4 regions of the Bradyrhizobium sp. CCGUVB1N3 genome follow, and region 2 is predicted to be linked to each of the others. Evidence: predicted binding sites of a transcription regulator. Region 2 holds the regulator's gene; each other region holds the start of a gene.
What was found. The regulator LexA, encoded in region 2, represses DNA repair genes until DNA is damaged. The targets are predictions, from matches to a motif close to TGTTCNNNNTGTGTTCNG.
Positions count from the first base shown of each region.

Region 1: a site for LexA is predicted at 3,871-3,888, ahead of uvrA (excinuclease ABC subunit UvrA). Genes of this name have one in related genera too.
Region 3: a site for LexA is predicted at 4,612-4,629, ahead of NLM33_RS16380 (DUF3072 domain-containing protein). Genes of this name have one in related genera too.
Region 4: a site for LexA is predicted at 3,353-3,370, ahead of NLM33_RS47525 (DNA-processing protein DprA). Genes of this name have one in related genera too.

Region 1 is NZ_JANADR010000001.1:1,028,150-1,035,372, reverse strand. Features, by position in the region: gene gyrA (DNA gyrase subunit A) at 1-322, opposite strand, end outside; gene NLM33_RS04860 (DUF2306 domain-containing protein) at 491-889, opposite strand; gene NLM33_RS04855 (single-stranded DNA-binding protein) at 1,083-1,574, opposite strand; gene NLM33_RS04850 (outer membrane protein) at 2,025-2,807, shown strand; gene NLM33_RS04845 (outer membrane protein) at 3,045-3,716, shown strand; gene uvrA (excinuclease ABC subunit UvrA) at 3,985-6,963, shown strand.
Region 2 is NZ_JANADR010000001.1:1,633,358-1,640,580, forward strand. Features, by position in the region: gene NLM33_RS07725 (S41 family peptidase) at 1-1,286, opposite strand, end outside; gene NLM33_RS07730 (alpha-hydroxy acid oxidase) at 1,581-2,714, shown strand; gene NLM33_RS07735 (HAD-IA family hydrolase) at 2,724-3,353, shown strand; gene NLM33_RS07740 (hypothetical protein) at 3,493-3,726, shown strand; gene NLM33_RS07745 (hypothetical protein) at 3,828-4,004, opposite strand; gene glp (gephyrin-like molybdotransferase Glp) at 4,231-5,442, shown strand; gene lexA (transcriptional repressor LexA) at 5,618-6,316, shown strand; gene NLM33_RS07760 (hypothetical protein) at 6,485-6,691, shown strand; gene NLM33_RS07765 (hypothetical protein) at 6,904-7,223, shown strand, end outside.
Region 3 is NZ_JANADR010000001.1:3,449,298-3,456,520, forward strand. Features, by position in the region: gene NLM33_RS16355 (HAMP domain-containing protein) at 1-2,041, shown strand, start outside; gene NLM33_RS16360 (HWE histidine kinase domain-containing protein) at 2,055-3,533, shown strand; gene NLM33_RS16365 (hypothetical protein) at 3,530-3,751, opposite strand; gene NLM33_RS16370 (hypothetical protein) at 3,966-4,169, shown strand; gene NLM33_RS16375 (hypothetical protein) at 4,311-4,550, opposite strand; gene NLM33_RS16380 (DUF3072 domain-containing protein) at 4,666-4,860, shown strand; gene NLM33_RS16385 (DUF6496 domain-containing protein) at 4,932-5,183, shown strand; gene NLM33_RS16390 (hypothetical protein) at 5,238-5,600, opposite strand; gene NLM33_RS16395 (Do family serine endopeptidase) at 5,866-7,223, opposite strand, start outside.
Region 4 is NZ_JANADR010000002.1:169,554-176,776, forward strand. Features, by position in the region: gene NLM33_RS47510 (AAA family ATPase) at 1-1,127, opposite strand, end outside; gene NLM33_RS47515 (hypothetical protein) at 1,124-1,321, opposite strand; gene NLM33_RS47520 (hypothetical protein) at 1,702-2,349, opposite strand; gene NLM33_RS47525 (DNA-processing protein DprA) at 2,324-3,238, opposite strand; partial or broken gene NLM33_RS47530 (IS256 family transposase) at 3,553-4,824, opposite strand; partial or broken gene NLM33_RS47535 (DUF2130 domain-containing protein) at 4,988-5,794, opposite strand; partial or broken gene NLM33_RS47540 (DEAD/DEAH box helicase family protein) at 5,787-7,076, shown strand.

The DNA of each region.
Region 1 (7,223 bases), 610 kb from region 2:
TCGAGAAGTCCTGCGCCATGCGGACCATGGCGTCATAGATCGACTGGTCGCCGTGCGGGTGATACTTACCGATGACGTCGCCGACCACGCGGGCGGATTTGACGTACTTCTTGTCCGGCGTGTGCCCCTGCTCGTTCATCGAGTACAGGATGCGGCGATGCACCGGCTTCAGACCGTCGCGGGCATCGGGTAGAGCACGCGCCACGATCACGCTCATGGCGTAGTCGAGATACGACTTCTTCATCTCCTCGAAGATGGAGACGGGGCGAATATCCGAGCGCTCCGGCTCGTCGCCGGGCTTCTTGTTGTCGTCGTCGGCCAAGGGGGAATCCGGTGAGTTTTTATCTGGGAATCATATAGCGCATCGAGGGTCTGATAACCACCCTGGCAAGCCCATGGGAAGCGCTTTTTCCGCTCATTTTTCCAATAACTTACGGGCCCTGCGAAGACCCTTTCCGGGCGGCGGGAACAGGCCGGATGGAACCCCGCCCTACGAGCCGAAAATCACGTGATGCATGATGCGTCCCGGCAGCAGCGTGAACAGCCCCGCGATCACCAGCGCGCCGGTGAACAGGAAGATCATCGACCACCGGTGAGCGGCGATGCGATGGGTGTGCGCCCGCCACACCGCGAGCGGCAACATCACGAGCGTGAAGATCGAGAGCAGATGAATCGGACCGAACGGCCCCACCAGCCGGATCTGGTGGATCCAGAACGACGACGCAGCCACGAGGGCCATCAGCGCCACCCAGATCCAGCCGACGGTCTGGTGCGGCAGCGTGCCCTTGGGGGCCGCGAACTGGACGACGCCGAGCACGAAGGCAGTCATCGCCGCAAAGGCGTGGAGCGGGATGGCTGGAGCTGCGTCGAGCAGCGGCGCGAGGGTCATGGCTGACGCGTCCCAATGATGGCGCCCGAGTATCAGGCGCAAGCGATGTAAGTAGCATTAACATTAACTTAATACCATTCACATCGCCGGGCGTCCAATCCCTTGAGACCCAACATGAGGCGAACGCGCAAGATGCGAGCTCCGCCAGTCGGTTGATCGGAAATGCTGTCGTTCCGCGCGAAGCGGCGCGACGTCAGAACGGGATGTCGTCGTCCATGTCGCTGTTGCGGCCACCGCCCGTGGCGACCGCGCGGCGCGGCGCGCTGCTCACCGGGCTGCTGGAGCCGAAATCGCCGCCCGGCTCCTCGCCGAAGCTGCCGCCTCCCCCGCCACCGCGGCCGTCGAGCATGGTGAGGGTTGAGTTGAAGCCCTGAAGCACGACCTCGGTCGAGTACTTTTCGACACCGCTCTGGTCGGTCCATTTGCGAGTCTGGAGCGCACCCTCGACGTAAATCTTGGCGCCCTTCTTCAGGTACTGTTCGGCGACCTTGCAGAGCCCTTCATTGAAGATCACGACGCGATGCCACTCGGTCTTTTCCTTGCGCTCGCCGGTCGCCTTGTCCCGCCAGGTCTCCGACGTCGCAACACTCAGATTGGCAATCGGCCGCCCGTCCTGGGTGCGGCGGATCTCCGGATCCTTGCCGAGATTTCCGACCAGAATGACCTTGTTGACGCTTCCCGCCATTGCCGCTCTCCACTCCAAACTGCCAAATTGTTCGAAAAAGCCGGAGCCGTGCCAAAACCGCTCGCTGCCGCCTGCTGAGGGACCCTATACGCTCGCGCACGTTACCGAGCCCGCGGTCCCGCAGGTTATCCCCACATATAGCACCGGGCGCGGCAGTGTTCCAGCTTTGTTCCACAGGGCGGTGACGGGATACGCCCGCAACATGGGGTTGCATGTCCAGGAAATCATCGGAACCGCATGGAACTTTTTCGGGTTCCCGCGGACGGGAATACCGCTTAACATTCATTAACTTAGGAACCGCTCACTTCACTCGCGACTGTTGCCTTTTGGAGACGGACTCTACCCCCAAATCAGACTAGGCTCGGCGCAACATCAATTCATTGGGCGTCGCGCCTGATTGACCGCTTCGGGGACTAAAGAAAGAAGCGGCACAGCCGGAGGGACTGAATAATGAAGAAGATTTTGGTGGGTGCAGTTGGTGCGGTTGCGTTGAGCCTGTCGGCTCCGGCGAGCGCGGCAGATATGGCAGCGCGTCCATACGTGAAGGCCCCGCCCCCGATGGTCGCCGCAATCTACGATTGGAGCGGCTTCTACATCGGCATCAACGGCGGCGGTGGCTCGACCCACAAATGCTGGGACTTCCTGGACAGCACCGGCGCGGTGACTGGTGTTGTGGGCAGTCTTGTGGGTGAAGGCTGCCACAATGCGACCGGCGGCACGATCGGCGGCCAGATCGGCTATCGCTGGCAGTCCGGCCAGTGGGTGTTCGGCGTCGAAGGCCAGGGCAACTGGGCCGATTTCAGGGGAGATAACGTCAGCCTCGCCTTCCCGACGGACCGCAACCGCTCGCGCATCGATGCCTTCGGCCTGATCACCGGCCAGGTCGGCTACGCCTGGAACAACGTGCTCTTCTACGTGAAGGGCGGCGGCGCGGTCGTCGGCGACAAGTACGACGTTTTTGTCGCGCCCGGCATCGTCGGTGCCGGCACCCTGCTCGGTTCGGCCAGCGAAACCCGTTGGGGTGGCACGGTGGGGGCCGGCCTGGAATTCGGCTTTGCGCCGAACTGGTCGGTTGGTGTCGAGTACGACCACATCTTCCTGGGCAACCGCACCATTGGCTTCACGACGCCCGGCGGCCTGACATTCGGCGCCGACCGAATCAGCCAGAACGTCGATATGGGCCTTGTCCGCCTGAACTATCGCTGGGGCGGCCCGCTGATCGCGAAGTACTGATCTTCGCCAAAACTCTTCCTGTCGAAAAGGCCGGCCTTGCGCCGGCCTTTTTGCTGCGTGGATCCAGCCGGCGTGAATAGGTCAGCCATCCTCACGCTTTTTCCCTGTGGTGTGGTATCTCGGGCACACAACTTGCGGCTTCACTGGTGTAAGCACGGCATCAGTTGGACCTGTGCGTCCGATGTCCTTCCTGCGCACGGAAGGCAAAAACAGAAACTGGGACTGGGATTAAAGAAGATGAAGAAGGTTTTGTTGGCTTCGGCCAGCTTGTTCGCACTCAGCGCGTTCGCCCCGGCCATGGCCGCCGATCTGGCGGCCCGCCCCTACACCAAGGCCCCGGTGGCCGCAGCGGCGGTCTATAACTGGACCGGCTTCTACCTCGGTGGTTTCGGCGGCTACGCTTGGGAAAACACCTCCACTGACCCGAAGATGAAGGGCGGTTTCGCCGGCGGCACCGTTGGCTACAACTGGCAGGCCAGCAACATCGTGTTCGGTCTCGAGGCCGATGGCGGCTGGGCTGACGTCAACGCCACGGCCGGCACCCCCGGCGTGCTCGCTGTGACCAGCCGGATCAATTCGCTGGGGACAGTGCGCGGTCGCGTCGGCGTGGCGTTCGACCAGGTCCTGCTCTACGGCACCGGCGGCTTTGCCTGGATCAACAACAAGCTGACCACCGACGTCCTCGGCGTGACCGCTTCGGACAGCCAGTTCCACACGGGCTGGACGGTCGGCGCGGGCGTCGAAGCCTTCTTCGCTCCGCAGTGGTCGGTGAAGGGCGAGTACCTCTATCGTAGCCTCGGCAGCGAGAACTACTTCGCCGGCACCGTTTCGTCCGGCACGCTGAACCTCCACAGCGTCCAGGTCGGCGTGAACTATCACTTCGGCGGCCCAGTGGTCGCGAAGTACTGAGCTTCGGCAGACCATCAATTTTCGACTGAAGGCCGGCCTCGCGCCGGCCTTTTTGTTTGGTCCAGAGGCGGCAGCACTGCTGGGCTACTGCCAAGTGCCGCCAGCACGCCAACAATCCGTTGACGATTCGCAACTCGCACTGGAAATCCTCGCTCGTTCTTCCTACGTTCGCAGCCTACCCAACGGCGTCCATCCCCGGTTCCGGGCGAGGCGCGCCTGAACGCCGGCGCGGCCGCGCAGCGTGGGAATCTCCTTGGGGACTACTGGGATGGACGAAGTGATCAAGGCGAAGCGCCAACAACAGAACGTGGGATCACACCTGCGCGCAATCACCATCCGTGGCGCGCGCGAGCACAACCTCAAGAACATCGACGTCGAGATTCCCCGCGACAAGCTCGTGGTGTTCACCGGCCTCTCCGGCTCCGGAAAATCCTCGCTCGCCTTCGACACCATCTACGCCGAAGGCCAGCGCCGCTACGTCGAGTCGCTTTCGGCCTACGCCCGCCAGTTCCTGGAGATGATGCAGAAGCCGGACGTCGACCAGATCGACGGCCTGTCGCCGGCGATCTCGATCGAGCAGAAGACGACCTCGAAGAACCCGCGCTCGACCGTCGGCACCGTCACCGAGATCTACGACTACATGCGCCTGTTGTGGGCGCGCGTCGGCGTGCCCTATTCGCCCGCCACGGGCCTGCCGATCGAGAGCCAGACCGTCTCGCAGATGGTCGACCGCGTGCTGACGCTGCCCGAGGGCACCCGCCTCTATCTGCTCGCTCCGGTCGTCCGCGGCCGCAAGGGCGAGTACAGGAAGGAGCTCGCCGAATGGCTCAAGAAGGGCTTTCAGCGCGTCAAGATCGACGGCACCTTCTATGAGCTCGCTGAGGCGCCGACGCTCGACAAGAAATTCCCGCACGACATCGACGTCGTGGTCGACCGCATCGTCGTGCGCGCCGATATCGGCCAGCGCCTCGCCGAGAGCTTCGAGACCGCGCTGAAGCTCGCCGAGGGCCTTGCCGTCGTCGAGTTCGCCGATGCGCCGGCGGCAGCCGCTCCGGCCGAAGAGAAAAAGAAGACCGCAAAGATCCACGACAAGAGCGGGCCCGAGCGCATCCTGTTCTCGGAAAAGTTCGCCTGCCCGGTCTCCGGCTTCACCATCCCCGAGATCGAGCCCAGACTCTTTTCTTTCAACAATCCCTATGGCGCGTGTCCCGCCTGCGGCGGCCTCGGCGTCGAGCAGCATGTCGACGAGGATCTCGTCATCCCCGACAAGGAGCTCGCCATCGGCAAGGGCGCGATCGCGCCCTGGGCCAAGTCGTCGTCCCCTTATTACATCCAGACGCTGGTTGCGCTCGGCAAGCACTACAAGTTCACGCCGACCGCCAAATGGAAGGATCTACCGAAAAAGACGCAGAACGCGATCCTCTACGGCTCCGGCGAGGACGAGATCAAGTTCTCCTACGAGGACGGCGTCCGCTCCTACGACACCAAGAAGCCGTTCGAAGGCGTGATCACCAACATCAACCGCCGCTATCGCGAGACCGAGAGCGAGTGGGCGCGCGAGGAGCTGGCGAAGTATTTCCACGACGTGCCCTGCGGCGCCTGTACCGGCTTCCGGCTGAAGCCGGAGGCGCTCTGCGTCAAGGTCGGCGACAAGCATATCGGGGAGATCTCCGAGCTCTCGGTGCGGCGCGCCGGCGAATGGTTCGAAGGTGTGCCTGATACGCTGAACAAGCAGCAGAACGAGATCGCGGGACGCATCCTCAAGGAGATCCGCGAGCGCCTCACCTTCCTGCTCGACGTCGGCCTCAACTATCTCACCCTGTCGCGCTCCTCCGGCACCCTGTCCGGCGGCGAGAGCCAGCGCATCCGCCTTGCCTCGCAGATCGGCTCGGGCCTGACAGGCGTGCTCTACGTGCTGGACGAGCCTTCGATCGGCCTGCACCAGCGCGACAATGCGCGCCTGCTCGACACGCTGAAGCGCCTGCGCGACCTCGGCAACACCGTCGTCGTGGTCGAGCATGACGAGGACGCCATTCGCCTTGCCGATTACGTGCTCGACATCGGTCCTGGCGCCGGCATGCATGGCGGCCACATCGTGGCCGAAGGCACGCCCGCCGAGATCATGCGCAACCCGAAATCGCTCACTGGCAAATATCTCACCGGCGAGCTCGAGGTCGAGGTGCCGGACCGGCGTCCGCCGAACCATCGCCGCACAATCAAGGTGGTGAACGCGCGCGGCAATAACCTCAAGAACGTCACGGCGGAGATCCCGCTCGGCCTGTTCACCTGCGTCACCGGCGTCTCCGGCGGCGGCAAGTCGACGCTGCTGATCGACACGCTCTACCGCGCCATCGCCCGCAAGCTGAACGGCGCCAGCGAAGGCGCAGCTCCGCACGACCGCATCGAGGGCCTCGAGCACATCGACAAGATCATCGACATCGACCAGTCGCCGATCGGCCGCACCCCGCGCTCGAATCCTGCGACCTACACCGGCGCCTTCACGCCGATCCGCGAATGGTTTGCGGGCCTGCCTGAAGCGAAGGCGCGCGGCTACGAGCCCGGCCGCTTCTCCTTCAACGTCAAGGGTGGCCGCTGCGAGGCCTGCCAGGGCGACGGCGTCATCAAGATCGAGATGCACTTCCTGCCCGACGTCTACGTCACCTGCGACGTCTGCAAGGGCAAGCGCTACAACCGCGAGACGCTCGAAGTTCTGTTCAAGGGCAAGAGCATCGCCGATGTGCTCGACATGACCGTCGAGGAAGCCGCCGAGTTCTTCAAGGCCGTTCCGCGCGTCCGCGAAACCTTCAACACCCTGCACCGCGTCGGCCTCGACTACATCCATGTCGGCCAGCAGGCCACCACGCTGTCCGGCGGCGAAGCCCAGCGCGTCAAGCTCGCCAAGGAGCTGTCAAAGCGCGCCACCGGCCGCACGCTCTACATCCTGGATGAGCCCACCACCGGCCTGCACTTCCACGACGTGAAGAAGCTTCTGGAAGTGCTGCACGAGCTGGTCGCGCAGGGCAACACGGTCGTCGTCATCGAGCACAATCTCGAAGTCATCAAGACCGCAGACTGGGTCATCGACCTCGGCCCCGAAGGCGGCGACGGCGGCGGCGAAATCGTCGCCTGGGGCCCGCCGGAAGACATCGTCAAGGCGCCAAGGAGCTACACCGGCAAGTTCCTGGAGCCGGTGCTGAAGAAGGCGGGCAAGCCGAAGCGGCGGAGCACGAGCGAGGCGGCGGAGTGAGTTCCGACCTTCAAAGCGCTGTTCCAACAATTACTAGCATCTTGGCTTTAGCGATATCCTCGCTGACGCTTGGCTGGACTGTCTATCGCGACGCAATCAGAAGGCCAAAATTCAAGGTCGCGATAGGTGTAAAGAGGATCATTCAAGCAGGTCATCCATCTGATGGACCGTTTGTCTCAGTGGAGGCGCTGAACATTGGTCCGATACCCAACCGAATTGGGCTCACTTTCGTTCGGAAGAATTGGCTAAAGCGAACCTTG
Region 2 (7,223 bases):
GTCACGCCGTGCAGGAAGTCAAAGGCGGCGTGCAGCGCCTTGTCGTCCTTCTCTTCCGGCGGCACGTAGGATTGCGAGCCGGTCTGCTCGCTGCCGTCGGCGGCCGAGAGATGGCCGCGCATCTGGGCTTCGGCCATCGTGTCGACACGGCCCTTCAGCTCCGGCGGGACGTCCTGGAGGATCTCGATGTCGGGCGCGATGCCCTGCGCCTGGATCGAGCGGCCCGACGGCGTGTAGTAGCGCGCGGTGGTCAGCGCCAACGCGCCGCTGCCGGTGCCGAGCGGGATGATCGTCTGAACCGAGCCCTTGCCGAACGAGCGCGTGCCGATCAGCGTGGCGCGCTTGTGGTCATGCAGCGCGCCGGCCACGATCTCGGACGCGGACGCCGAGCCGCCGTTGATCAGCACCACCAGCGGCTTGCCCTTGGTGAGGTCGCCGCCATGCGCGCTGAAGCGCTGGGTCTCCTCCGGGTTCCGGCCGCGGGTCGACACCACCTCGCCGCGGGCGAGGAAGGCGCTCGACACCGAGACTGCCTGGTCGAGCAGCCCACCCGGATTGTTGCGGAGATCGACGACGTAGCCTGCGAGCTTCTCCTGCGGGATCTCCTTGGAGATCGACGCAATCGCCTTGCGCAAGCCGTCGGTGGTCTGTTCGTTGAACGAGGTGACGCGGATATAGCCGATATCGCCGCCCTCGGCATGGAACCGGACCGGGCGCACATGGATGATCTCGCGCGTGATCGCGACGTCGAGCGGCGCGTCGGCGCCCTTGCGCACGATGGTGAGCTTGGTCTTGGTATCGACCGGACCCTTCATCTTGTTGACGGCCTGCTCGAGCGTCATGCCCATTACCGCCTCGCCGTCGATCTTGCTGATGAGGTCGCCGGACAGGAGGCCGGCCTTGGAGGCCGGCGTGTCGTCGATGGGCGACACGACCTTGACGAGGCCCTCCTCCATCGTGACCTCGATGCCGAGCCCGCCGAACTCGCCGGAGGTGGTCTCCTGCATCTCGGTCCAGGCCTTGTCGTTCATGTAGCGCGAATGCGGATCGAGCGAGGTCACCATGCCGTTGATGGCGCCCTCGATCAGCTTGGCGTTGTCGGGCTTCTCGACGTAGCTCGCCTTGACCCGCTCGAAGACCTCGCCGAACAGGTTCAGTTGCGAATAGGCATCGTCCGCGCCCGCCGCCGCCCTTGCCACCCATTGTCCGCCTTGCGGAGAGGTCGCCAGCAGAGTCAGACACGCGCCGGTCAGCGCGCCGAGGGGGAACAGCAGGGTTTTCCGCATGGATTGATTAGCCTTTTTGCTGGCGGTTGGGAGGCGCCATGCAAATGGCGATCCAGCCCGTTTCTCACAATACCATTCTGGTTTCTTCAAGGCCGGTCCGCCACGTCGGCGGGCATCCGGCAAAAATCCCTTCGTCCCGGCCTAAACTTTTGGCAACGTTCGCAGGCCGGTTTGCGCCAGGCGGGAATCGGCCCCGTCCGGCCACGCGTTCAAGCTATGCGATTTTGGGATGGTTTTGGCGGGCCGAACCGGATAGGCGATGGAACAAGGCTTCAAATTCTCGGGAGGATAACAATGAACGAAGCACCCCGCATCCGGCCTCAACGAAACGTCGAACTTGGCGCCAGCGACGAGCCGTTCCAGAACCTGCACGAATTCATCCGTAAGGCTCGCTCCAACCTTAACCAGAACGCCTGGGACTATATCGTCGGCGCCGCCGAGACCGAGACCACGATGCGCCGCAACCGCATGGCGCTGGACGAGATCGCCTTCCGCCCGCGCGTGCTGCGCGACATGCGCAACGTCGATGGTTCCGTCGTGCAATTCGGCCGCAAGATGCGCCTTCCGGTCGTGCTGGCCCCGGTCGGCGCGCTCGAGATCTTCGATCCGCACGGCGCGGCCTCGGTCGCGCGCGGCGCCGGCACCTTCGGCGCGGCGCATATGCTGAGCTCGGTGTCGGACCCGGGCCTCGAGAAGACCGCGGAAGCGGCTCCCGATGCGCTACGCTTCTACCAGCTCTATGTCCGCGGCGACGACGCCTTCGTCGAGGATGTCGTCGCCCGCGCGGTGAAAAACACCTACGCCGCGTTCTGCCTGACCGTCGACACCGCCCATTACAGCCGCCGCGAACGTGACATCGCCAAGCGCTATGTGCGCGAGAGCCGGCTGCGCGCCACCGGCGGCGACTACCAGAAGGGCCTGGAGTGGCGGACGGTGAAGCTGGTCAAGGACAAGTTCAAGATTCCGCTCGTCATCAAGGGCATCGCGACGGCCGAGGACGCGCTGATCGCGCTCGATCACGGCGTCGAGTGGATCTACGTCTCCAACCATGGCGGTCGCCAGCTCGATCATGGCCGCGGCGCCATGCATGTGCTGCCGGAGATCGTCGATGCCGTGAAGGGACGTGCGAAGATCATGGTCGACGGCGGCTTCTGCCGCGGCACCGATATCGTCAAGGCGATCGCCATGGGCGCGGACCTCGTCGGCATCGGGCGCCTGCAATGCTGGGCGCTGGCTGCGGCCGGCGAAGCCGGCATCACGCGGATGCTGGAGCTGCTGGAAGACGAAGTGCTGCGCTGTCTCGGGCTGCTCGGGGCCGCCTCGTTTGCCGAGGTGAACACATCCTGCCTGCATCCGGCGACCGCCACCAACGCGCCAAGCGTATTCAGCGCGTTTCCGCTGCTGGATATCGAGCCATATCGCTACTGAAAGGATGCAATGACCTCCCTTCTCTCTCCCGGCAGCGCGGATGCGCTTCTGTTCGATCTCGGTCGCGTGGTGCTCGACATCGACTTCTCCAAGGCGATCACCTGCTGGGCGGGACATGCCGGCTGCGAACCGCAGGCCATCATCGCGCGCTACGTGCGGGACAGCGAAGCCTATCGGCTGCATGAGATGGGCAAGATCAGCGACGAGGCCTATTTCGACTCGCTGCGGCGCTCGCTCGGGATCGAGATTTCCGACGCGCAGTTCCTGGAGGGGTGGAATGCGATCTTCGCGGGCGAGATGCCCGGCATCGCAAACCTGTTGCCGCGCGCTGCGAAGCACGTGCCGCTCTACGCCTTCTCCAACACCAACCGGCCGCACGTGAAATATTTTTCGAAGGAGTACGCCGATTTGCTCGGTCATTTCCGCGAGCTTTATCTGTCCTCCAGCATCGGCCTACGCAAACCCGACGCGGAAGCCTTCGACCATGTCGTCGCCGCGATCGGCGTGCCGGCGAAGCGAATCGAGTTCTTCGACGATCTCGCGGAAAACGTCGAAGGCGCGCGGGCGCGAGGGCTGACCGCGGTTCACGTGACGTCGCCTCGCGACGTCGGCGAGGCGCTGAAGGCACTGGGACTCTGAGAGCACGGCCGCTTTGCTGCGGCCGCTCGGCATCTGGTTCCGGCCCACTCCTGGAACTTTTCAAGTGAATTATGGAACCAACTCGCTCTGTGCATTTTTGTACAGAGTTCCCGGAACGGATCAGCGCGTCGGGAGTCATATGGCCGTTGGGTTTCTCTACAACGGACGCGTGATCGTGTTGGGCAAGACCTACTTCAACAAGCAAGCCTCGATCCTTCTCAAATTCGCCAAGTCGACGTCGAACTCGCAGCTCTCCGCCAAGCTGGTCAGCAAGGCGGCGGATCTGAAGTCGCAGGGCGACCCGTTGCCCGAGATGGATCACAGCCTGAAGGCGCCCGACGTCGATCCGGACAATGAAACGGGAGCCACCTGATGCTAGCCGTGAGCCTAGTCGTCGCCGTGGCCTGTCTGGCCACCGTCATTCCGGTCTTTCTCGTCTTCGAGACGATCGCGCGGCGACCGCGCTAGGCGCATTCAACTGCGCTTGGGTTGAGGCCGATCGAGACGCTGCCGTTGCGCGCGCATGCGGCTCGTCTTCTCCTTGAGCGCTTCGATCTCCTCGTCAAGCTTTGCGCTCCTCGACTTCGGCGGCTCATCGCCGCGCAGCTTCTCGAGCGCCTTCTCGACCGACAGCTTTGAAGTCTCTGCCATCAGCGTTCTCCCGGACGTCTCCTGACGCGCCTGCGTGCGGTGGCGCGCAGCAACTCTGAGCCGGAAGCAGGACGGCGCGATATTGTCCCAATGGGCATCCCGGCGGCCTTCTCCGCGAGAGATAATTCATCTCCACCTTCGCAATCCCCCTTTTGCCACGACGCCTGCTCTCGGCTAGAACGCAACGCAACTCTCTCGTTCGATTTGCCCAGCAGGAGTTCAGCCCGTGGCCCTGATGCCGGTTTCCGACGCGCTCGCTGCGGTGCTCGCGGGCGTCGAGCCCGTGGCGGACGAGATGGTCGCGCTGGATGCAGCCTACCATCGCGTGCTGGCCCGCGATGTCGCGGCGCGGCGGACGCAGCCGCCACAGGCAATGTCGGCCATGGATGGCTATGCGGTGCGTGCGGCCGATGCGGCGAAGGTGGGCGCAGAGCTCACCGTGATCGGCGAGGTCGCGGCCGGGCGGCCGTTTGCGGGAACGGTCGGCGCGGGAGAGGCAGTGCGGATCTTCACGGGCGGCGTGGTGCCCGATGGCGCGGATGCGGTGGTGATCCAGGAGGACACGGTCGCTGACGGCAAGCACGTCGCGATCAAGGAGGCCGCGATTGCCGGACGGCACATCCGCCCCGCCGGCGTCGATTTCCGCGAGGGCGACGTGCTCCTGAGGAAGGGAAGCAGGCTCACCGAACGCGACTTGTCGCTTGCCGCCGGCATGAACCATCCGGAGCTTGCCGTCCGCCGCCGGCCCAGGGTCGCGATTCTCGCGACGGGCGATGAGCTCGTCATGCCCGGCTCCACGCCCGGCATGGGCCAGATCGTCTTTTCCAACGGCTACGCCCTGCATGCGCTGGCGCGGGCCGAGGGCGCCGAAACGGTCGATCTCGGCATTGCCGCCGATACCGTTGCGGCGACCACCGCCGGCATCCGCCGGGCCCGCGAAAGCGGTGCCGACATCCTGATCACGACCGGCGGAGCCTCGGTCGGCGACCACGATCTGGTCCGGCCGGCGCTCCAGGCCGAAGGCTTCGAAATGGCGTTCTGGAAGATCGCGATGCGGCCCGGCAAGCCGATGATGCACGGCCGTCTCGGCGCGATGCGGGTGATCGGCCTGCCCGGCAATCCGGTCTCGTCCTATGTCTGCGGCTTCCTGTTCATGGTGCCGTTGATTCGCGCGCTTGCTGGCCGCTCGCGCGTTCATCACCGTCGCGAGCGCGCCGTGCTCGGGCGCGACGTCGGGCCCAACGACGTCCGCGAGGACTATCTGCGCGCCCGGCTCGAGGAGCGCGAGGACGGCACGCTCGTCGCCGTTCCCGTCAACCACCAGGACTCCTCGCTGCTTGCGAATCTTGCTGCCGCACAGGCACTTCTCGTGCGCGCGCCGTTTGCGCCGAAGGCGGACGCAGGCACGCCTTGCGAGGTGTTGCGGCTACCCTTGTAAGTGCGATCTGATTCGCGCGTGGCGCGAACTTCGCCGCGTTCACCAAAAATTAAGTGGTTGCGGAACACATATCGAACATATAGTGTCCGTTCATGATTTGTTTCGAGCATCTAGCGGCTTCTGCTGAATCTGACGTCTCGGAATCGAACGACATCAACCGGGGGATTTGGTCGAGATGTTAACGCGCAAACAATACGAGCTTCTGCGGTTCATCAGTGAGCGCCTCAAGGAAAGCGGCGTGCCGCCCTCCTTCGACGAGATGAAGGACGCGCTCGATCTGCGCTCGAAGTCGGGCATCCACCGCCTGATCACCGCGCTGGAAGAGCGCGGCTTCATCCGCCGCCTGCCCAACCGCGCGCGCGCCATCGAGGTCATCAAGCTGCCCGAGCTTCAGGCCGCAGGCGCAGGCCGCCGCGGCTTCACGCCCAGCGTCATCGAAGGCAATCTCGGCAAGGTGCGGGGCGCAAGCGCTCCGGTTGATGACGGCGAGCGTCCGGTCGCCGTGCCCGTGATGGGACGGATCGCGGCCGGCACGCCAATCGAGGCATTGCAGACCCGCAGCCACACCATCAGCGTGCCTCCGGACATGCTCGGCTCCGGCGAGCACTACGCGCTCGAGGTGCGCGGCGATTCGATGGTCGACGCCGGCATCCTGGATGGCGACATGGCGCTGATCCAGCGCAACGAGACCGCTGATACCGGCGATATCGTGGTGGCGCTGATCGACGACGAGGAAGCGACGCTCAAGCGCTTCCGCCGGCGCGGTGCGTCGATCGCGCTGGAGCCCGCCAACACCGCCTATGAGGTGCGCATCCTGCCGCCGAACCGGGTGAAGATTCAGGGCAAGCTGATCGGGCTGTACCGGAAGTACTGATGGCCCGGCAGATCGCCGGCTATCGCGCAGCAACACGGGCGGACGGATTGTCCGCTCCGGCGGGATAGTGTTTTCACTTCGGGTGCGATTATCCCCACACCTGCGCGGAGCTAGATCCTCAAGCATCGCAGGCGCGAGAGCGCTGTGCACGATGCAGAGGAAAAACCCATGCGACAGATGATTTTGAGCGTGATCACGGCGGCCTTGATCGCGGGATCGGCATCCGCAAGCGACGCAGCGCAACACCACCATCCCGTTCGCAAGACGGAGCAGGTAGCGACCAGTGCGCCATTCCGCAATGCCAACAATGCGATCGCACCTGCGGCGCAGGCGAGCTGGCCCTATTCGGGGTACTCGGCTCCCGCCGGCCGCTGATGAAAGCTCGCGTGAGTGAATGGTGTGAACCAAGATAGAGTCACGGCGGGAGGCTTTGTTCCTCGTTAGCCGGGAAAGATAAAGTGATCGGGCAACGCGCAGACGAGCCGCAGATTTGCCCACAAACGCGATACACTCGGAGGCTTCCACTCTGATAGAGGCCTGCGCCTCCGGGGGGCGCGGACCTGCTATCTCGCATGAGGAGCACTCCGATGTGTGACTACAGCCTGCATGCCGTTGCGACCCGCCCCGCTCAAGTCGGCGAGACGATCGTCACGACAACCTTCCGCGGCACCTCGACGCGTGGATTTGCGTCGGAGCGTGATCTCTCGGTTGCCGTCTGCCTTCTGCCCGGCACCGAGCTCGCCTTCGCCGACAACGTCCGCTACGACAATCGCTGGATCTGGACGCGCACCGTCAACTCGCGCGTCGGCAAGTTCGGCAAGGTCGATCCGCACATTCCCGATCGTCATCATGATGCGATCGAATTCCCCGACGGCAACTACGTGCTGGTGACGCAGCTCGTCGAAGG
Region 3 (7,223 bases), 1.8 Mb from region 2:
CGCGCTGACCTCGAAATACAAGTCCGAATTCCTCGCCAATATGAGCCACGAACTGCGCACGCCGCTGAACTCGATCCTGATTCTCGGCCAGCAACTCACCGACAACCCGGATGGCAACCTCTCGGCCAAGCAGGTCGAGTTCGCCCGCACGATCCACGGCGCCGGCACTGACCTGTTGAACCTGATCAGCGACATTCTCGATCTTTCCAAGATCGAGTCCGGCACGGTGACCGTCGACGCCGAGGAGATCCTGACCGCAAACCTGCTGGAGACCGTCGGGCGTCCGTTCCGGCACGAGGCCGAGAACCGCAACCTGTCCTTCAACATCGAGGTCGATCCGAACCTCGCCCGCAGCATCGTCACCGACTCCAAGCGGCTGCAGCAGGTGTTGAAGAACCTGTTGTCGAACGCCTTCAAGTTCACGGCCGAAGGCGTCGTGCGGCTGAAGGTCGCCGGCGTGCTTGGCGGCTGGACGCCGGATCACCCCGTGCTCAACGCTGCGCCGGCAGTGATCGCGTTCGAGGTCTCCGATACCGGTATCGGCATTCCCCTGGAGAAGCAGAAGCTGATCTTCGAGGCCTTCCAGCAGGCCGACGCCGGCACCAGCCGCAAATATGGCGGCACCGGCCTTGGGCTCGCCATCAGCCGCGAACTCGCAAGCCTGCTCGGCGGCGAAATCCACCTGCGCAGCGCGACCGGCAGGGGCTCCACCTTCACGCTGTACCTGCCGCTGAAATACTCGGGACCGACACTCGCGCCACGGGCCGCGCCCGTAGCCAACCAGCCGCCCGCGCTCCAGGCGCAGGCGACTGCGCCCGAGCGCGTCATCGAGCAACTGCCCGACGACCGCCTCAATCTCGAGCCGGGTGATACCATTCTGCTGATCGTCGAGGACGATCCGCATTACGCCCGCGTGCTGGTCGATCTCGCCCGCGACAAGGGTTTCAAGGTGCTGGTCGCCGCGCGCGGCGCCGAAGCCCTCGAGCTCGCCAAGCAATACCAGCCGACCGCGGTATCGCTCGACGTGTTCCTGCCGGATATGCTGGGCTGGACGGTGTTGAGCCAGCTCAAGCACAATCCGCTGACCCGGCACATCCCCGTGCAGATCATCACGCTGGACGAGGATCGCCAGCACGCGCTCGCGCGCGGCGCCTTCTCCTTCGTCAACAAGCCGACAACGACCGAAGGCGTTTCCGCCGCACTGACCCAGATCAAGGAATATGCAAGGCCGCGGCGCAAGCGGCTCCTCATCGTCGAGGACAACGAGGCGGAGCAGCTCTCCATCCGCGAGCTGCTGCATCACGACGACATCGAGATCGTGGCCACCGACACCGGCGCCGGCGCGCTCTCGACGCTGCGCGACGCTCCTTACGACTGCGTGGTGCTGGACCTGCGTCTGCCGGACATGAGCGGCTTCGAGGTGCTGGACCAGATCCGCAGCGACGAGGCTCTGTCGAATATTCCGGTCGTGGTCTTCACTGGCCGAGAGCTCTCGGCCGAAGAGGATGCCGAGCTCCACACCATGGCGCGCAGCATCGTGGTCAAGGGCGTGGAGTCACCCGAACGCCTGCTCGACGAGACAGCGCTGTTCCTGCACCGGGTGATCACGGAGCTGCCGACCGAAAAGCAGCGCATGCTGGAGAAGCTGAACAGTTCCGACGAGGATCTGATCGGCAAGACCGCGCTGCTCGTCGACGACGATGCCCGCAACATCTTCGCGCTGTCGAGCGTGCTGGAACGGCGCGGCATGAAGGTGTTGACCGCCACGACCGGCCGCGAAGCGGTGACGCTGGTGGAGTCCAGTCCGGAGATCGCGATCGTGTTGATGGACATCATGATGCCGCAGATGGATGGGTATCAGACCATCGGCGTGATCCGCGAGAACCCGGCCCTTTTGCGCCTGCCGATCATCGCGCTGACTGCGAAGGCGATGAAGGGCGACCGAGAGAAATGTCTGGAAGCGGGTGCTTCCGACTACCTCGCCAAACCCGTCAACACCGATCAGTTGCTGCTTGCGATCCGCATGTGGCTGCATCGCTGAGTGGGATCCGAGTATGGACCACGAAAAGGTCAACATCCTCCTCGTCGACGACCAGCCGGCGAAGCTGCTCGCCTATGAGGTGATCCTGAAGGATCTCGGCGAGAACCTCGTGATCGCCTCCTCCGGCCGCGAAGCGCTGGAGATCTTGCTGAAGAGCGAGATCGCGGTAATCCTGGTCGACGTCTGCATGCCCGAGCTCGACGGCTTCGAGCTCGCGGCGATGATCCGCGAGCATCCGCGCTTCCAGAAGATCGCGATGATCTTCATCTCGGCAATCCAGGTCTCCGATATCGATCGCCTGCGCGGCTACGAGATGGGCGCGGTCGACTACGTTCCGGTGCCGGAGGTGCTGCGCGCCAAGATCAAGGTGTTCGCCGAGCTCTATCGCAAGACGCGCGAGCTCGAGCGGCTGAACCGGGAGCTGGAGGATCGCGTTCGCGCGCGCACCGCCGAGCTCGAAAGCTCCACCGCCAAGCTGCTCGAGAGCGAGCAGCGGCGCAGCATGGCGATCGCCGCCGGCAAGATGGGATCCTGGGACTGGGACTGGATCAACGGCGACTGGATGTGGGACGAGGGCCAGTATCGCATCTTCGGCGTCAGCCCGGAGGCCTTCGACGTCACCTCGGCCAGCGTGCAGGCGCTGCTGCACCCCGATGATGTCGATCAATTCCGCAAGGCGATCGCCGAATTCAACACGGGCACACGCGCCTATGAAGCCGAATTCCGCATTCAGCGGCCGGATGGCGAGGTGCGCTGGTGCGTCGGAACGGCGGCGGCGACGCTGGACGGAAACGGTCGCGTGGTGCGGGTGAGCGGCGTCACTGTCGACATCACCGAGCGCAAGCGCGCCGAGGAGCGGCAGAACCTGCTCGCCCGTGAAGTCGATCACCGCGCCAAGAACGCCCTGGCGCTCGCGCAATCAATCGTCCGGCTGACCCGCGCCGACGACGTCAAGACCTACGTCAACGCCGTCGAAGGACGCATCAATGCGCTGGCGCGCGTGCACACCATCCTGTCGCTGTCGAGCTGGCAGGGGGCCGAGATCAGCAAGCTGATCGAGGAGGAGCTTGCCCCCTACTCGCTCGGCGGCCAGATTCGTCTGTCGGGTCCCGAGGTGCAGCTGGTTCCCGCTACCGCGCAGACGCTGGCGCTTGCACTGCACGAGCTGTTCACCAATTCGGCCAAATACGGCGCGCTGTCGACGCGGTCGGGGCGACTTGCGATCGGCTGGGAGGTAGATGGCGAGATGCTCGCGCTGACCTGGGAGGAATCCGGGGGGCCGCTGGTCAGGCAGCCAAAGACGCGCGGCTTCGGCACCAAGAGCCTGCTTGCGAGCGTCGAGTCCCAGCTCGGCGGACAGGCGCAATTCGATTGGCGTGCCGAGGGTCTTCTGTGCCGCCTCGAAGTGCCGCTGACGCGGAAGGCGACGCTGCCGGCAGCCGAAAAATTCGACGCTGCGATCGCCGGCGAATTGCAGCGCGCCTCAGGCTAGCGCCGGGCACACACCCTCACCGCCTGCATCTGCAACGGCGCATCCGCGATGCGCCCCTCGAGCCACGCTTCGCTCCGCTCAAGATCGCGCAGGGCCATCGCATAGCTTCGCGCGGCGCGCTGCTCCGCGCCACGCGGCAGCGTGCGCGCCTTGCGCAGCATTTCCGCCGCCGCGTTGCGATAGGCAAGCGAGCGGTACAGAAAGATCACCTTTCCCATGATCGAGCTTCCCTCGTCGTTGCTTCGGTCCTCATCTTCACAGGCCTCGCATGAACGCCACCTGAAGATCGCTCACCGTGAATGTTTGTTCCGGAAGATGCGGTGTTCGAGGAACTCACGGTGATCCGGCGCGTTTTCAGGATGATTGTCGAGGGTGACAATGCGAACGCGAAAATCGCCACGCTTGGTTTCGACCGCAGGCGCCATCACGCTGATGACGCAGGCGATGATGGGCGCGGCCCTCGGGCTCGCCTTTGGCCTCGCGCTCGTGCTCATCAATCCTGCCGTTGCGGCGCTGCTCAGAGCTGGTGGAAGCCCGACGATTGTCGTGTTTGTCATCACACTCGTGACGAGCTTTGCGATCGGCGCAACGCTGACCGGGGTCGTGTTCGTTTTGATGGATGACGAAGAAACTTGAAGCACGCGTTGCGGCGCATGCGGCATCATCGAGGCCGGCACGCTGCAACTGGCGAATGGCCGACCCAGGTTCGAGAATCTCGGCGCGCAGTTTCAGAGTCCGGTACGCATCCGGGTCCTCATCCACGGCGAGCACCCGGCTTCACCGGCGGACGGCCATGCGGGCCGGTTTGTGACCGTTCTTGTTGGGATCGCTCTTGAGGCCCGCGCGGAGGCCCATCCGCTCGCCGATATTGGGCAGGAGATCGCCGCCACCGGCCGACTTCCAGTCGACGATTAGTTGCTTCATGTCCTGGCGCAATCCGAGCAATCGGAGCGCGCTTTCGCTGCAATCACGATCGCGGTTGACGAGATCGCGCACCGACGCCTCAAGGTCGATCATCTCAGACCTTAACACACTGATTTTACGACGAATTTCATTAATTCTGTTGTCCATGACTTGTTAGAACAAAATAAGAACATATAGTCAAGAAACGATTCAGGGATGGAGAGTGGAAATGCGAGTGGAAGGTAAATACGACGCCAAGGATTTCCTCGCCGCGCAGATGACGCGGGCCCAGGTCCTGCGGCTGAGGCGGCTAAGCGAGGAGGCCTATCAGCCCGGCCAGTATGCCAGGGATCTCAGCTTCGACGAGGCGGCAAAGCGCATCCAGGCGCTGGAGGCCGAGATCGAGCTTGCCAATTCGTTCTGACCTGCCGGGTCAGCTCGCTCGGAACTATTGCGCGCCAGGCACTGTTCTCCCGCAACCGAGGGAGATCACCGATGGCACGCAAGGCAAAGAAACGGCGCTATTCGAAGAGCTCCGGCAAGGATGTCGAAAGCGAGATGCGCCGTTACAAGAAAGGCACGGCCAAGAGCGGTCCTGGCGGACGCGGTGGACGCGTGAAGAGCCGCAAGCAGGCGATCGCGATCGGCGTGTCCAAAGCGCGCAAGAAGGGCAAGAAGGTCCCGAAGAAGAAGACGTCGAAGCGGACGAGCTCGAAGAAGAAGTCGAGCAAGAAGCGCTCACGGTGAGACGACATTCGGCGGCGAAGCTCTCGTGCGCCGCCCAATGTCGATGCGTCGCCCTCAGATCATAGTGCCGGGCATGAAGCAGCGGATCGAAATCCCGAACGCGGTCTTGACCGGCCACACCATGGTGCGGCCGGCACGGTTGGGTTCAGTGATGATGGCTTCGTCAGGCACCTCGACCCATTGGCCGTCGATCCGAACGCGATAGTGCCCATTGTGGGATTCCCAGTCCGGATCGGCGAGGGCGACGCCATCGGCATCCGAGCAGCAGGGACCGAGATGGCTGCGCAGGCTGTCGAACCAGGGCTTGAGAGGTGAATCCGTATAGCGCCCGTCATCCCGCCCGGCGGCGCTTTGGGCAAAGAGTATGAGCGGCGCAAGGAGCAGCGCGCCCCTGCTGAAGGCCCTCAATCGATCCATCTTCGGCACCGACTTCCGACGAAGTCCGGTTCCACAAAGCGGCAACGCGACCGGAAGTTCCGCCTTGAGGACCGCCCTCGTCCGACGAGCAGCACAATGCGACTCGTGACCACTTTGAGTTAGTGTGGTTTTTGGGGCCGAAGCCTGTCCGCAACGCTCCCGTTAACGCGAATGTTATCGGAAGCCTGTGGGAATCTCCCCGAGACGCGAAAAGGCGGCCCGCGGGCCGCCTTTTGCCTGAGCTGCTTGAGGCCGATGCGCCGGCTTACGCCAGCGGCACCGCGACGAACTTCGTCGCCTCCGCGCTCTTCACCTGCAACAGCACGCTGCGTTTGCCAGCAGACTTCGCCTGCTTCAGCTCAGTCCGGACGTCGTCGATGCTGGCAACGGCCTTGCCGCCGACATTGAGGATGACGTCACCGGTCTGGATGCCGCGGCTTGCCGCCGGGCCTTCCGGATCAACCGAGGTGACGACGACGCCCTTCTGGCCTGCGCCCTGCACGTCGCCGGCCGGAGCGAGGCCGAGGCCGAGACGCGGCGTGCCGGCGGTCGACTGACCTTCATTCGCCTTCTCATTCGCCTTGGCCTGACGCTCGTTCGGCAGCTCGCCGAGGTTCACGCTCACGGTCTTGCTCTCGCCCTTGTGCCAGACGTCGAGCTTCACAGAGCTGCCCGGTGCCATCGTGCCGATGGTGCGGGCAAGATCGCGGGAGTCCTTGACCGCGGTGCCGTTGACGGCGGTGATGACGTCGCCGGCCTCAATGCCGGCCTTGGACGCCGGGCTGTTGTCCTGTGGCGTGTCGACGATCGCGCCACGGGCTTCCTTCAGCCCGAGGCTGTCGGCGATATCAGCCGTCACCGGCTGCACCTGGACGCCGAGCCAGCCGCGCGTGACCGAGCCCTTGTCCTTGAGCTGGGCGACGACGAGCTTCGCGGTATTGGCCGGGATGTCGAATCCGATGCCGACCGAACCGCCGGACGGCGAGAAGATCGCGGTGTTCACGCCGATCACGTTGCCGTTCATGTCGAAGGCCGGACCGCCGGAGTTGCCCTTGTTGATGGGCGCGTCGATCTGGATGTAGTCGTCATAGGGGCCGGCGCCGATGTCGCGGCCGTTGGCCGAGACGATGCCTGCCGTCACCGTGCCGCCGAGGCCGAACGGATTGCCGACGGCGACCACCCAGTCGCCGATCCGCGGGCGCTGCTCGGAGAATTTCACGAACGAAAAGTCCTTCTTGCCGTCGACCTTGATCAGCGCGAGGTCGGTCTTCGGATCGGTGCCGACGACCTTGGCCGTGTAGATCGTGCCGTCGTCCGCCGTCACCTGCACGGACTGGGCGTGGTCGACGACGTGATTGTTGGTCACCGCATAGCCGTCGGCCGAGATGAAGAAGCCGGAGCCTTCGCCGGTGATCACGCGGTGGCGCTGCGGCATGCCATTGGGCATTTGCTGCATGCCCTTCGGCAGGCGGAAGCCGAATTCCTTCGGGAACTGATCGAACGGCGAATCCTCATCCGAATCCATCCGGTTCTGCTGCAGCATCGCACTCTTGTCGTCGGTCTGATCGATCTTGACACGCACGGAGATCACTGCGGGCTTCACCTTCGCCACCAGGTCGGCGA
Region 4 (7,223 bases), on a different contig from region 2:
TCAAGCTTTGCTGTACAATCCTCGAGTTCCTGGAACGCCGCCAAACGGGCTTCCAGCCCTGGAAGCAGAGATCCTGCGCTCTCCTGCTCGCACGCCGGGCACTGATTCTTGTTAGGCCACGAATCATCGCACAGAACCGCTCGGCTCGCGGCGTATAGGGCCTTGAGGAGCTTTCCGGCGGTCCGCGACATCGCCTGATCCCGTTCGGTCGCAAGGGAGAGCAGCTTCTTAAAGTTGTCGTCGGATGGGCCTACCGAAATCCGGCTGGCGATCATCGTCTCCTGCCGCTGCAGGCCCGCAAGGCGTGCCGGAGCGTCTCCACCTTCGGCTTTTTTGATGGCCTCGACGCAGTCGTCGATGACAATCTCGCCGAACAGTTTGCCGGTGCAGTGGGGGTTCAGAATCGCAATTTGGTGAAGGGCGTTGTGAGCTTTGAGTACCGCAGCCGCATGATCCTTCTGGTCAAGCAACGACGTCTGGGTCAGCGCCTGGAAGGCGCTGACGGCCTCCGCTTGCTGCTTGATGATCGTCGCCTTCAGTGAGGTATCTTGCTGGTTGAGGGCTTTGACATCGAAATGGTTGTTGAACGCCCTCGTGTTCGAAAGTGCCTGGAGTTCCTGACGAAGCGCCGAGTACGCGGCAAGTCCTAGCAGGCCGGCAAAGGCGCGGCCGCGCTCGAGGGCCTTGTCATCAATGAACGATTGTAGCGTCTTGTGATCTAGGAGCACGAAATCGCGGTTGAGGGAGGCGAGCAACTTTTCGCCGTCAACGCCTTTGGGCGCAGAAACCTTTCGCGCGCCAGCCACGTCGCGCGTGATCGAAATGGTGACGGGCTTGCCGGCGCCATCTGGGTGTACGGTCAGCTTGATCGTCCCCGTGCTCTTCGAGTGGAAGCGGTTCAGGTAGTAGCCGTCGCCCCCCTCAGAGGCCGGCAACTCGTCGAGTTTGGGGATACGCTTGCGCAGCGCGTACGTTAGGGCGTCGAAGATCGAGCTTTTGCCGACGCCGTTCGGAGCGGAAACCGAGTTCACGGCGTCGTGGGTGAAATTCAGGACGAGCGGATCACCCTCGTTGTTGATGCCGCGGAAGCCTTCGACTTCAAGACACTCGAGAAACCAGCCGCTCACGACGCCCCCTTCGGGGTCTGCACCAGGGCCGCGAGAAGCTGATCCAGGATCCCGTCGGCGTCGGCGCCGGCGATCAAATCCTCGAGCCGGGCGGCAAGGACAGGTCCTAAGATACCATCGAGCCCGGATACCTCCTTCGCATATGTCGCAAGATTGTCTGGCAACGGTGCGGTGTCGTCGAACTTGAAAGCCATTGATTGCTCCCCCTGCTTCTATCGTCGCTAACCTCAACGCAACTTTCAATAGAACGAAAGGGTTATTGCCCTTCGCCTCGCTGCAGACGGGGTGACCAACGCGACTCGGAGACGGGCGAGCGGAAGCCCATCGAGCATCGAAGCTGTACCAAGATGTGAGCGCTACCGTTAGAGACAGCGCTTGAGGCCACTGGGACTGAAAAGCCTCTGTTAACAACTTTATTAGTCATTCAACTGACTCCATTTGCGACCAAACCTTATCAGTCAGCGAACTGACTCCGTTTGTGTAATTCTCTTATCAGCACCCAACCCGGATGGGCACGTCATTACGATCAGGCCGCGAGCGTCACGCCGGTTCACGGGTCGCCGCGAAGTACCAACTATAACTTCAGCAGATCGTCTTCGGAGAGTTCTTCAAACGGATTTGGAATCGCGCGTCTGGCAACGAAAAGACCGATCACGCGGGCTTGTGGAGCGCGCTCCAAAATCATTTCCTTGATTGCCTTGAAATGGGAGCCGGTCGTGAGAACATCGTCGAAAATCCCGACGATACCCCGCAAGTTTTGCAGCCGATTTTCGACGATCCTATAGTTTTGTTTGAGTTCGGCCGGCGACTTCCTGTGGCCACCCTTGAACGTGTCAGTGGAGGCGATCTGCTCGACTAGCTCCCGAACATCTGGTGGGGTCGCAGCGCGGATTCCTCTGCATACCTGAACCATCCGATCATCGTAAGCCGGGTCGGTCTTCGCCTTCGATGGTGGAATGGGGACAATCGTGGCCTGGTCCAGCCATTCCGCACTCAGAACCGCAGACAAGTCACGAGCACATCTTGCGATCGCTGGCGCCTTGTAATGGTAGCCGCCATCGCCGCGCTTCTTCTGAAGATTGTGGATCAGTTGGTTGGTATCGCCGCCTCGCCAGCCCTTACCTGCTGTGTACTCATAGAGATAATGACAGTCGTCACTCTCGTCGAGGTACCAGTGGTCCCGCCGGTTTGTTTCGTCAATTTGCTGAAGCAGGCGTGCCATCACCTAATACGCCCAAGATATCGGCGAGGTCGCGGACACGAATCGCGCCTCGCTTCTCGAAGCTCGCCGGCCAGGTGATGCCATCCCGCTTGAAGCAAGAATCGAGGATGAACAGCTTGCGGCCCTGCTGAAGTGCGGCACGAGCCTGCGTGAGCGTCCCGCTCGTGTCGCTGGCCTCCACGATAACCGTCCCCTCCGTGAGCGCGCTCATCGTGACATTCCGCTCGGGAAAGAACAGCTTGTTCTGCGGCACATACTGACTAGCGTATCGCAGCACTGGCACCTGCGAAATGAGCAGATGCTGCTCCGCGATCTTGCGTTGGAGAACCTGGTTTTCCTTCGGGTAATAGATTCCGATCGGCGTGCCGATCACCGCAATGGTGTGGCCCTTCGCCTCGATCGCGGCTGTATGAGCTGCGGTGTCGATACCGGTCGCTAATCCCGACACGACGGTGAAGCCGCGTTCGACCAATGCACGTGAGAGCTTACCCGCACGCAGTTTCCCCTCTTCGCTCGCATTGCGGCTGCCTACGATGGCGACACACCGGGTCTCGACGAGTTCCCAAGCGCCTTGGAAGTACAGCATCTCTACGGGATGCCTCGCGTCTCGGAGCTTCGAAGGATAATTCCCAGTAAGATTCAGCCGGGTGCCAAACCTGCAGATGCCAGCCTTCTTAAGTGCTGCCAGAACCTCCGCAGCGCAAGCGTCAGCTACAGCACCCGGAACGAAATCGGATGGGACGGCAGTCGGATCGGAAGCGAACTTCTCTGCGATCGTTTTGAAGGTCGCGCCCTTCTCGAGCCACAGCGCCTCGTACGCTCCGAGCTCCCTGCGCGGCGAGATCGACCGTACGGCGGGTCCGTCATTCATTCGTGCAAGCAGGTTCATCATCCAACCCTAGCCACCCCCTGCGGCGGCGTCGAATCCACAGTGACGAAGTCCACTAGTTTGAGGAGCCAACATTTGTGGGCAAAAAGTTCAAAAGCCAGTTTAGTGGATGAGAAGAACAAATCAAGAACAAATAGATAACTCATTAAGTATCATATGGTTACGTGGTGAACGAGAGGTGAATTCGGTGTCGGGCCCACGGCTTACTGCGCCATCATCGCAGCGTCAGTGAAGCATACCAGCTTCGGACACGCGTGATGGGGATGTCCCGATCGCTGTTGAACTAGGTCGGGCCGACGTTGCCGGAATGAATGTTACGCGGCCCTCGTGACGTGGGCAACGGGGTTGATCGTCATGCGATTGTGGCGAGCTTGAAGAGCCGCACGCAGAACCGACAATTGCTTATGCGCCTTCAATCGTCGGAAGCCCTTGTTGGCCTCGATCATGCCGGCCGCGACCCATCGCAAGGCCATACCGGCATCCCGCCAGCGTTTGACGTTGCGCGTGACACGGCGAATGGTGCCCATCATGTTCTCGGCGATGTTGGTACAGGCGAGCGATCGACGAAGCTCCTTCGGCAACTTCAACCGGACGACAGTCAGGATTTCATCGAGGCCTTCGAGGATGCTCGCCGCTACGCCGGGCCATTGCTGGTCGAGTCGACGCGCGAGATTGCGGATCAGTTTTTCAGCCTTGTCGGCGTCATCGAGCTCCCAGGCCTGGCGCAGCACCCGACGGGTGGCCGCATGATGCTCTTTCGGCAGGCGTTCCATGATGTTGTGTCGCCTTGTGGATCTGGCAGCGCTGGATCGCTGCGGCCGAACCGAAGGTGCGGCGGATCGCCTTCGACAACGCCTTCGCACCGTCGGCGATGAACAGTCTTGGCGCCGTCGGGTCGAGCCCCGCGCGAGACCAGGTTGTCCAGCAGGGTCTGAACCGTTGCGGCATTCTCGGTCGCCCCTTCCACCAGCGCCAGCGGATGCTTGTTGCCTTCGCCGTCAACCCCGATCGCGGCGACCAGCACGAGATCCTCGCCGAGATGCAGCCCGTCGATTTGGACCACCAGAAGGTCGAGCGCGGACAGATCGGCAGCCATGAAGTCGGCCAGCCGCGCCGCCGACAGCGCTACGAACCTCCGCGAGGCCGCCGACTTCGAAACCCCCGATCCGGGCGGTGCCGGCACGTCTCCCTCGGGCAGCCGGCGCGGCCGAACCGGCGCGTCGACACATTGATCAGCATCAGGTTCATCGCCCAGCGACCGAGCCAGTCCTCCTGCGCTGCCGTTTCCCAGCTCGGGATCGTGACCTCGCGGCCGTCCACGCCCCGGACCCGCGGGCGCTCGACCTCGATCTTGCCGCCGTGGAAGCCGATCCGTCCGCGCGTTCGGCCCCAACGGTGCGCCCGCCGCGCCGCATCGCGACCGTGGCGCGGCCCGCAGGCCGCCGTGACATCCGCCTCCATCATCGTGCCGAGCGCCTCGATCCCGCCGCAAGGCAGAACCGATCAAAGCTCGCCCGCACTTCTGTAAACGCTTCGTCGACAGCCCCAGTCGGCGGCCAACCAGCCGGTGTGATATCTCTCGTCATGGCGTTGCTCTCCTTTGAGGAATCAGCACCCCGAGCCTACCGGCTCAAGGTGGGCAACGCCGACCTCTTCAGAAAATCAACAGAACCCGGGACATCCCCGCGACCATCTATTGGTCACCCCCAATCTGACGTCACGGTAGTTTCTGCCTGACCTGGCTAGAAATCACTCCGCTGCTTCAGCGCCATGGCTTTTGAACTCCGCAAACTTCGCTGCCATCGTCGGATTGGAGCGAGTCAACTTCTTGATCGTCACGTCCTGCGCCTTGTCGTTCGCGAGGCGCAGGTTGCGGTCCGCGCCGATCAGCGCATCTTTGGTCTTCTGCAGATGATCAATGGACTTGTCGATCTCGGTGATTGCGGTCTGGAAATTCCTGGAAGCCAGATCGTAGTTCTTCGAGAACGCCGTCTTAAAGGTCTCTAGCTGGCTTTCAAACTGGGTGATGTCGATGTTCTGCGCCTTCACCAGCGCCAGCTCAGTCTTGTACTTCAGCGAGTTGATCGCGGCATTCCGCAAGAGCGTAATCATCGGCAGGAAGAACTGCGGCCGGATAACATACATTTTCGGATAGCGGTGGAAGACGTCGACAATGCCGGCGTTGTAGAGTTCGTTGTCCGGCTCAAGCAAGGAGACCAGGATGGCATACTCACAGCCCTTCTCGGTCCGGTCCCGGTCAAGCTCCTTGAGGAAGTCCTCGTTCTTGCTCTTCGTGGCGGTTTTGTCGCTTTCGTTCTTCATCTCGAACATGATCGAGATGATCTCGGTGCCGGCGTCGTCCGAGTCGCGGAAGATATAGTCGCCCTTGCTGCCGGTCCGCGTGTCATTGTCCTTCTCGAAGTACGCCCGCGGAAAGGCCATCGAGCGCACCCGGTTGAACTCGGTCTCACAGTGCTGTTCGAGGGTCTCGCCAACCATCTTGGTCGAGAGGCGGGCCTTCATGTCCTTCAGGCGCTCGATCGCGTCGTCGCGATCCATGCGGTTGCCGACATTCGGCAAGCCTCGGGTCGTCTCATGCGCCGAGCTGTTTGCGCAGCATGTCGCTCTACCGCGGGGCTGCCTCGAGGAAGCAATCGATCTCATCAAAAGCCATGGCGCCGCGGCCGATCTGGAAGATATGCGCGAAATCGGTACGGCACTTCCCGCGAACGTATCCTTCCAGGGCGAATTGCGACGGCCGCAGTTGGCGGCTTTCGATGTTCTCGTCGCCCACGACAACGGGGTGCTCGCCGCCACGACGGCCTTTGGCAAGACGGTTGTCGCAGCAGCCCTCATCGCGCACCGCGCCCGCAATGCGCTGATTCTCGTTCATCGCCGAGAACTGCTCACTCAATGGGTGGAGCGACTCGGTTCCTTTTTGAACATTGACCCGAAACAGATCGGTATTATCGGGGGCGGAAAAAGGAAGCCGACTGGCGTCATCGATGTGGCGCTGATCCAAAGCCTGGTGCGCAATGGAGAGGTTGCCGATATCGTCGCCGATTACGGCCATCTCATTGTCGACGAATGCCATCACCTGTCCGCAACAAGCTTCGAGCTTGTCGCTCGGCGATCAAAGGCGCGATACGTCGTTGGTTTATCTGCGACTGTCGCCCGAAAGGACGGACATCATCCCATTATCTTCATGCAATGCGGCCCCGTTCGCCATCGGGTGGATGCGAGGGTCCAAGCGACCGAGCGTGGCATTCGTCATCGTGCCCGCGACCGTTCGACGAAATTTGAATTGCCATCGTCCCTGGCCTCCGTCGAGCGCCCATCAATGCCCGCGATCTATGCGGCCCTGGCGCAGGACAGTAGCCGAAATGACCTGATCTTTGATGATGTGCTGAAATCGCTGGAAGCCAAGCGTTCTCCCATCGTCCTGACGGAGCGAAAGGACCATCTCGATTATCTTCAGCAGAGGTTCTCGTCGTTCGTGAAGAATCTTGTGGTTCTGCGCGGCGGCATGTCCGCGAGGGATCGCAAGCTAGCCAATACGACATTGAATGTTGCTGACGATGACGAGCGCCTGATACTCGCGACAGGCCGCTACATCGGTGAAGGCTTCGATGACGCCCGGCTTGATACGTTGTTCCTAACGATGCCGATCGCCTGGAAGGGAACCCTGACGCAGTATGTCGGTCGTCTGCATCGACAGCATGATGGAAAGAGAGACGTGTTGGTCGTCGACTACGTCGATAAAGCTGTTCCCGTTCTGGCCCGGATGGCCACGAAGCGACGCGCGGGCTATCGCGCGCTGGGCTACATGATCGAGTAGTGGACCTGACCACTTGAAGCCGCCTTAACCCTGCTGGTTTATAGCGGCTGGCAACATAGGGCGGCAGATTCGCCACCACGGCTTGAACTCGCGCATCGTCGCGGTGCGGTCGCGCCATACCCATACGCTGGGCGAGCAGAGCCAGAT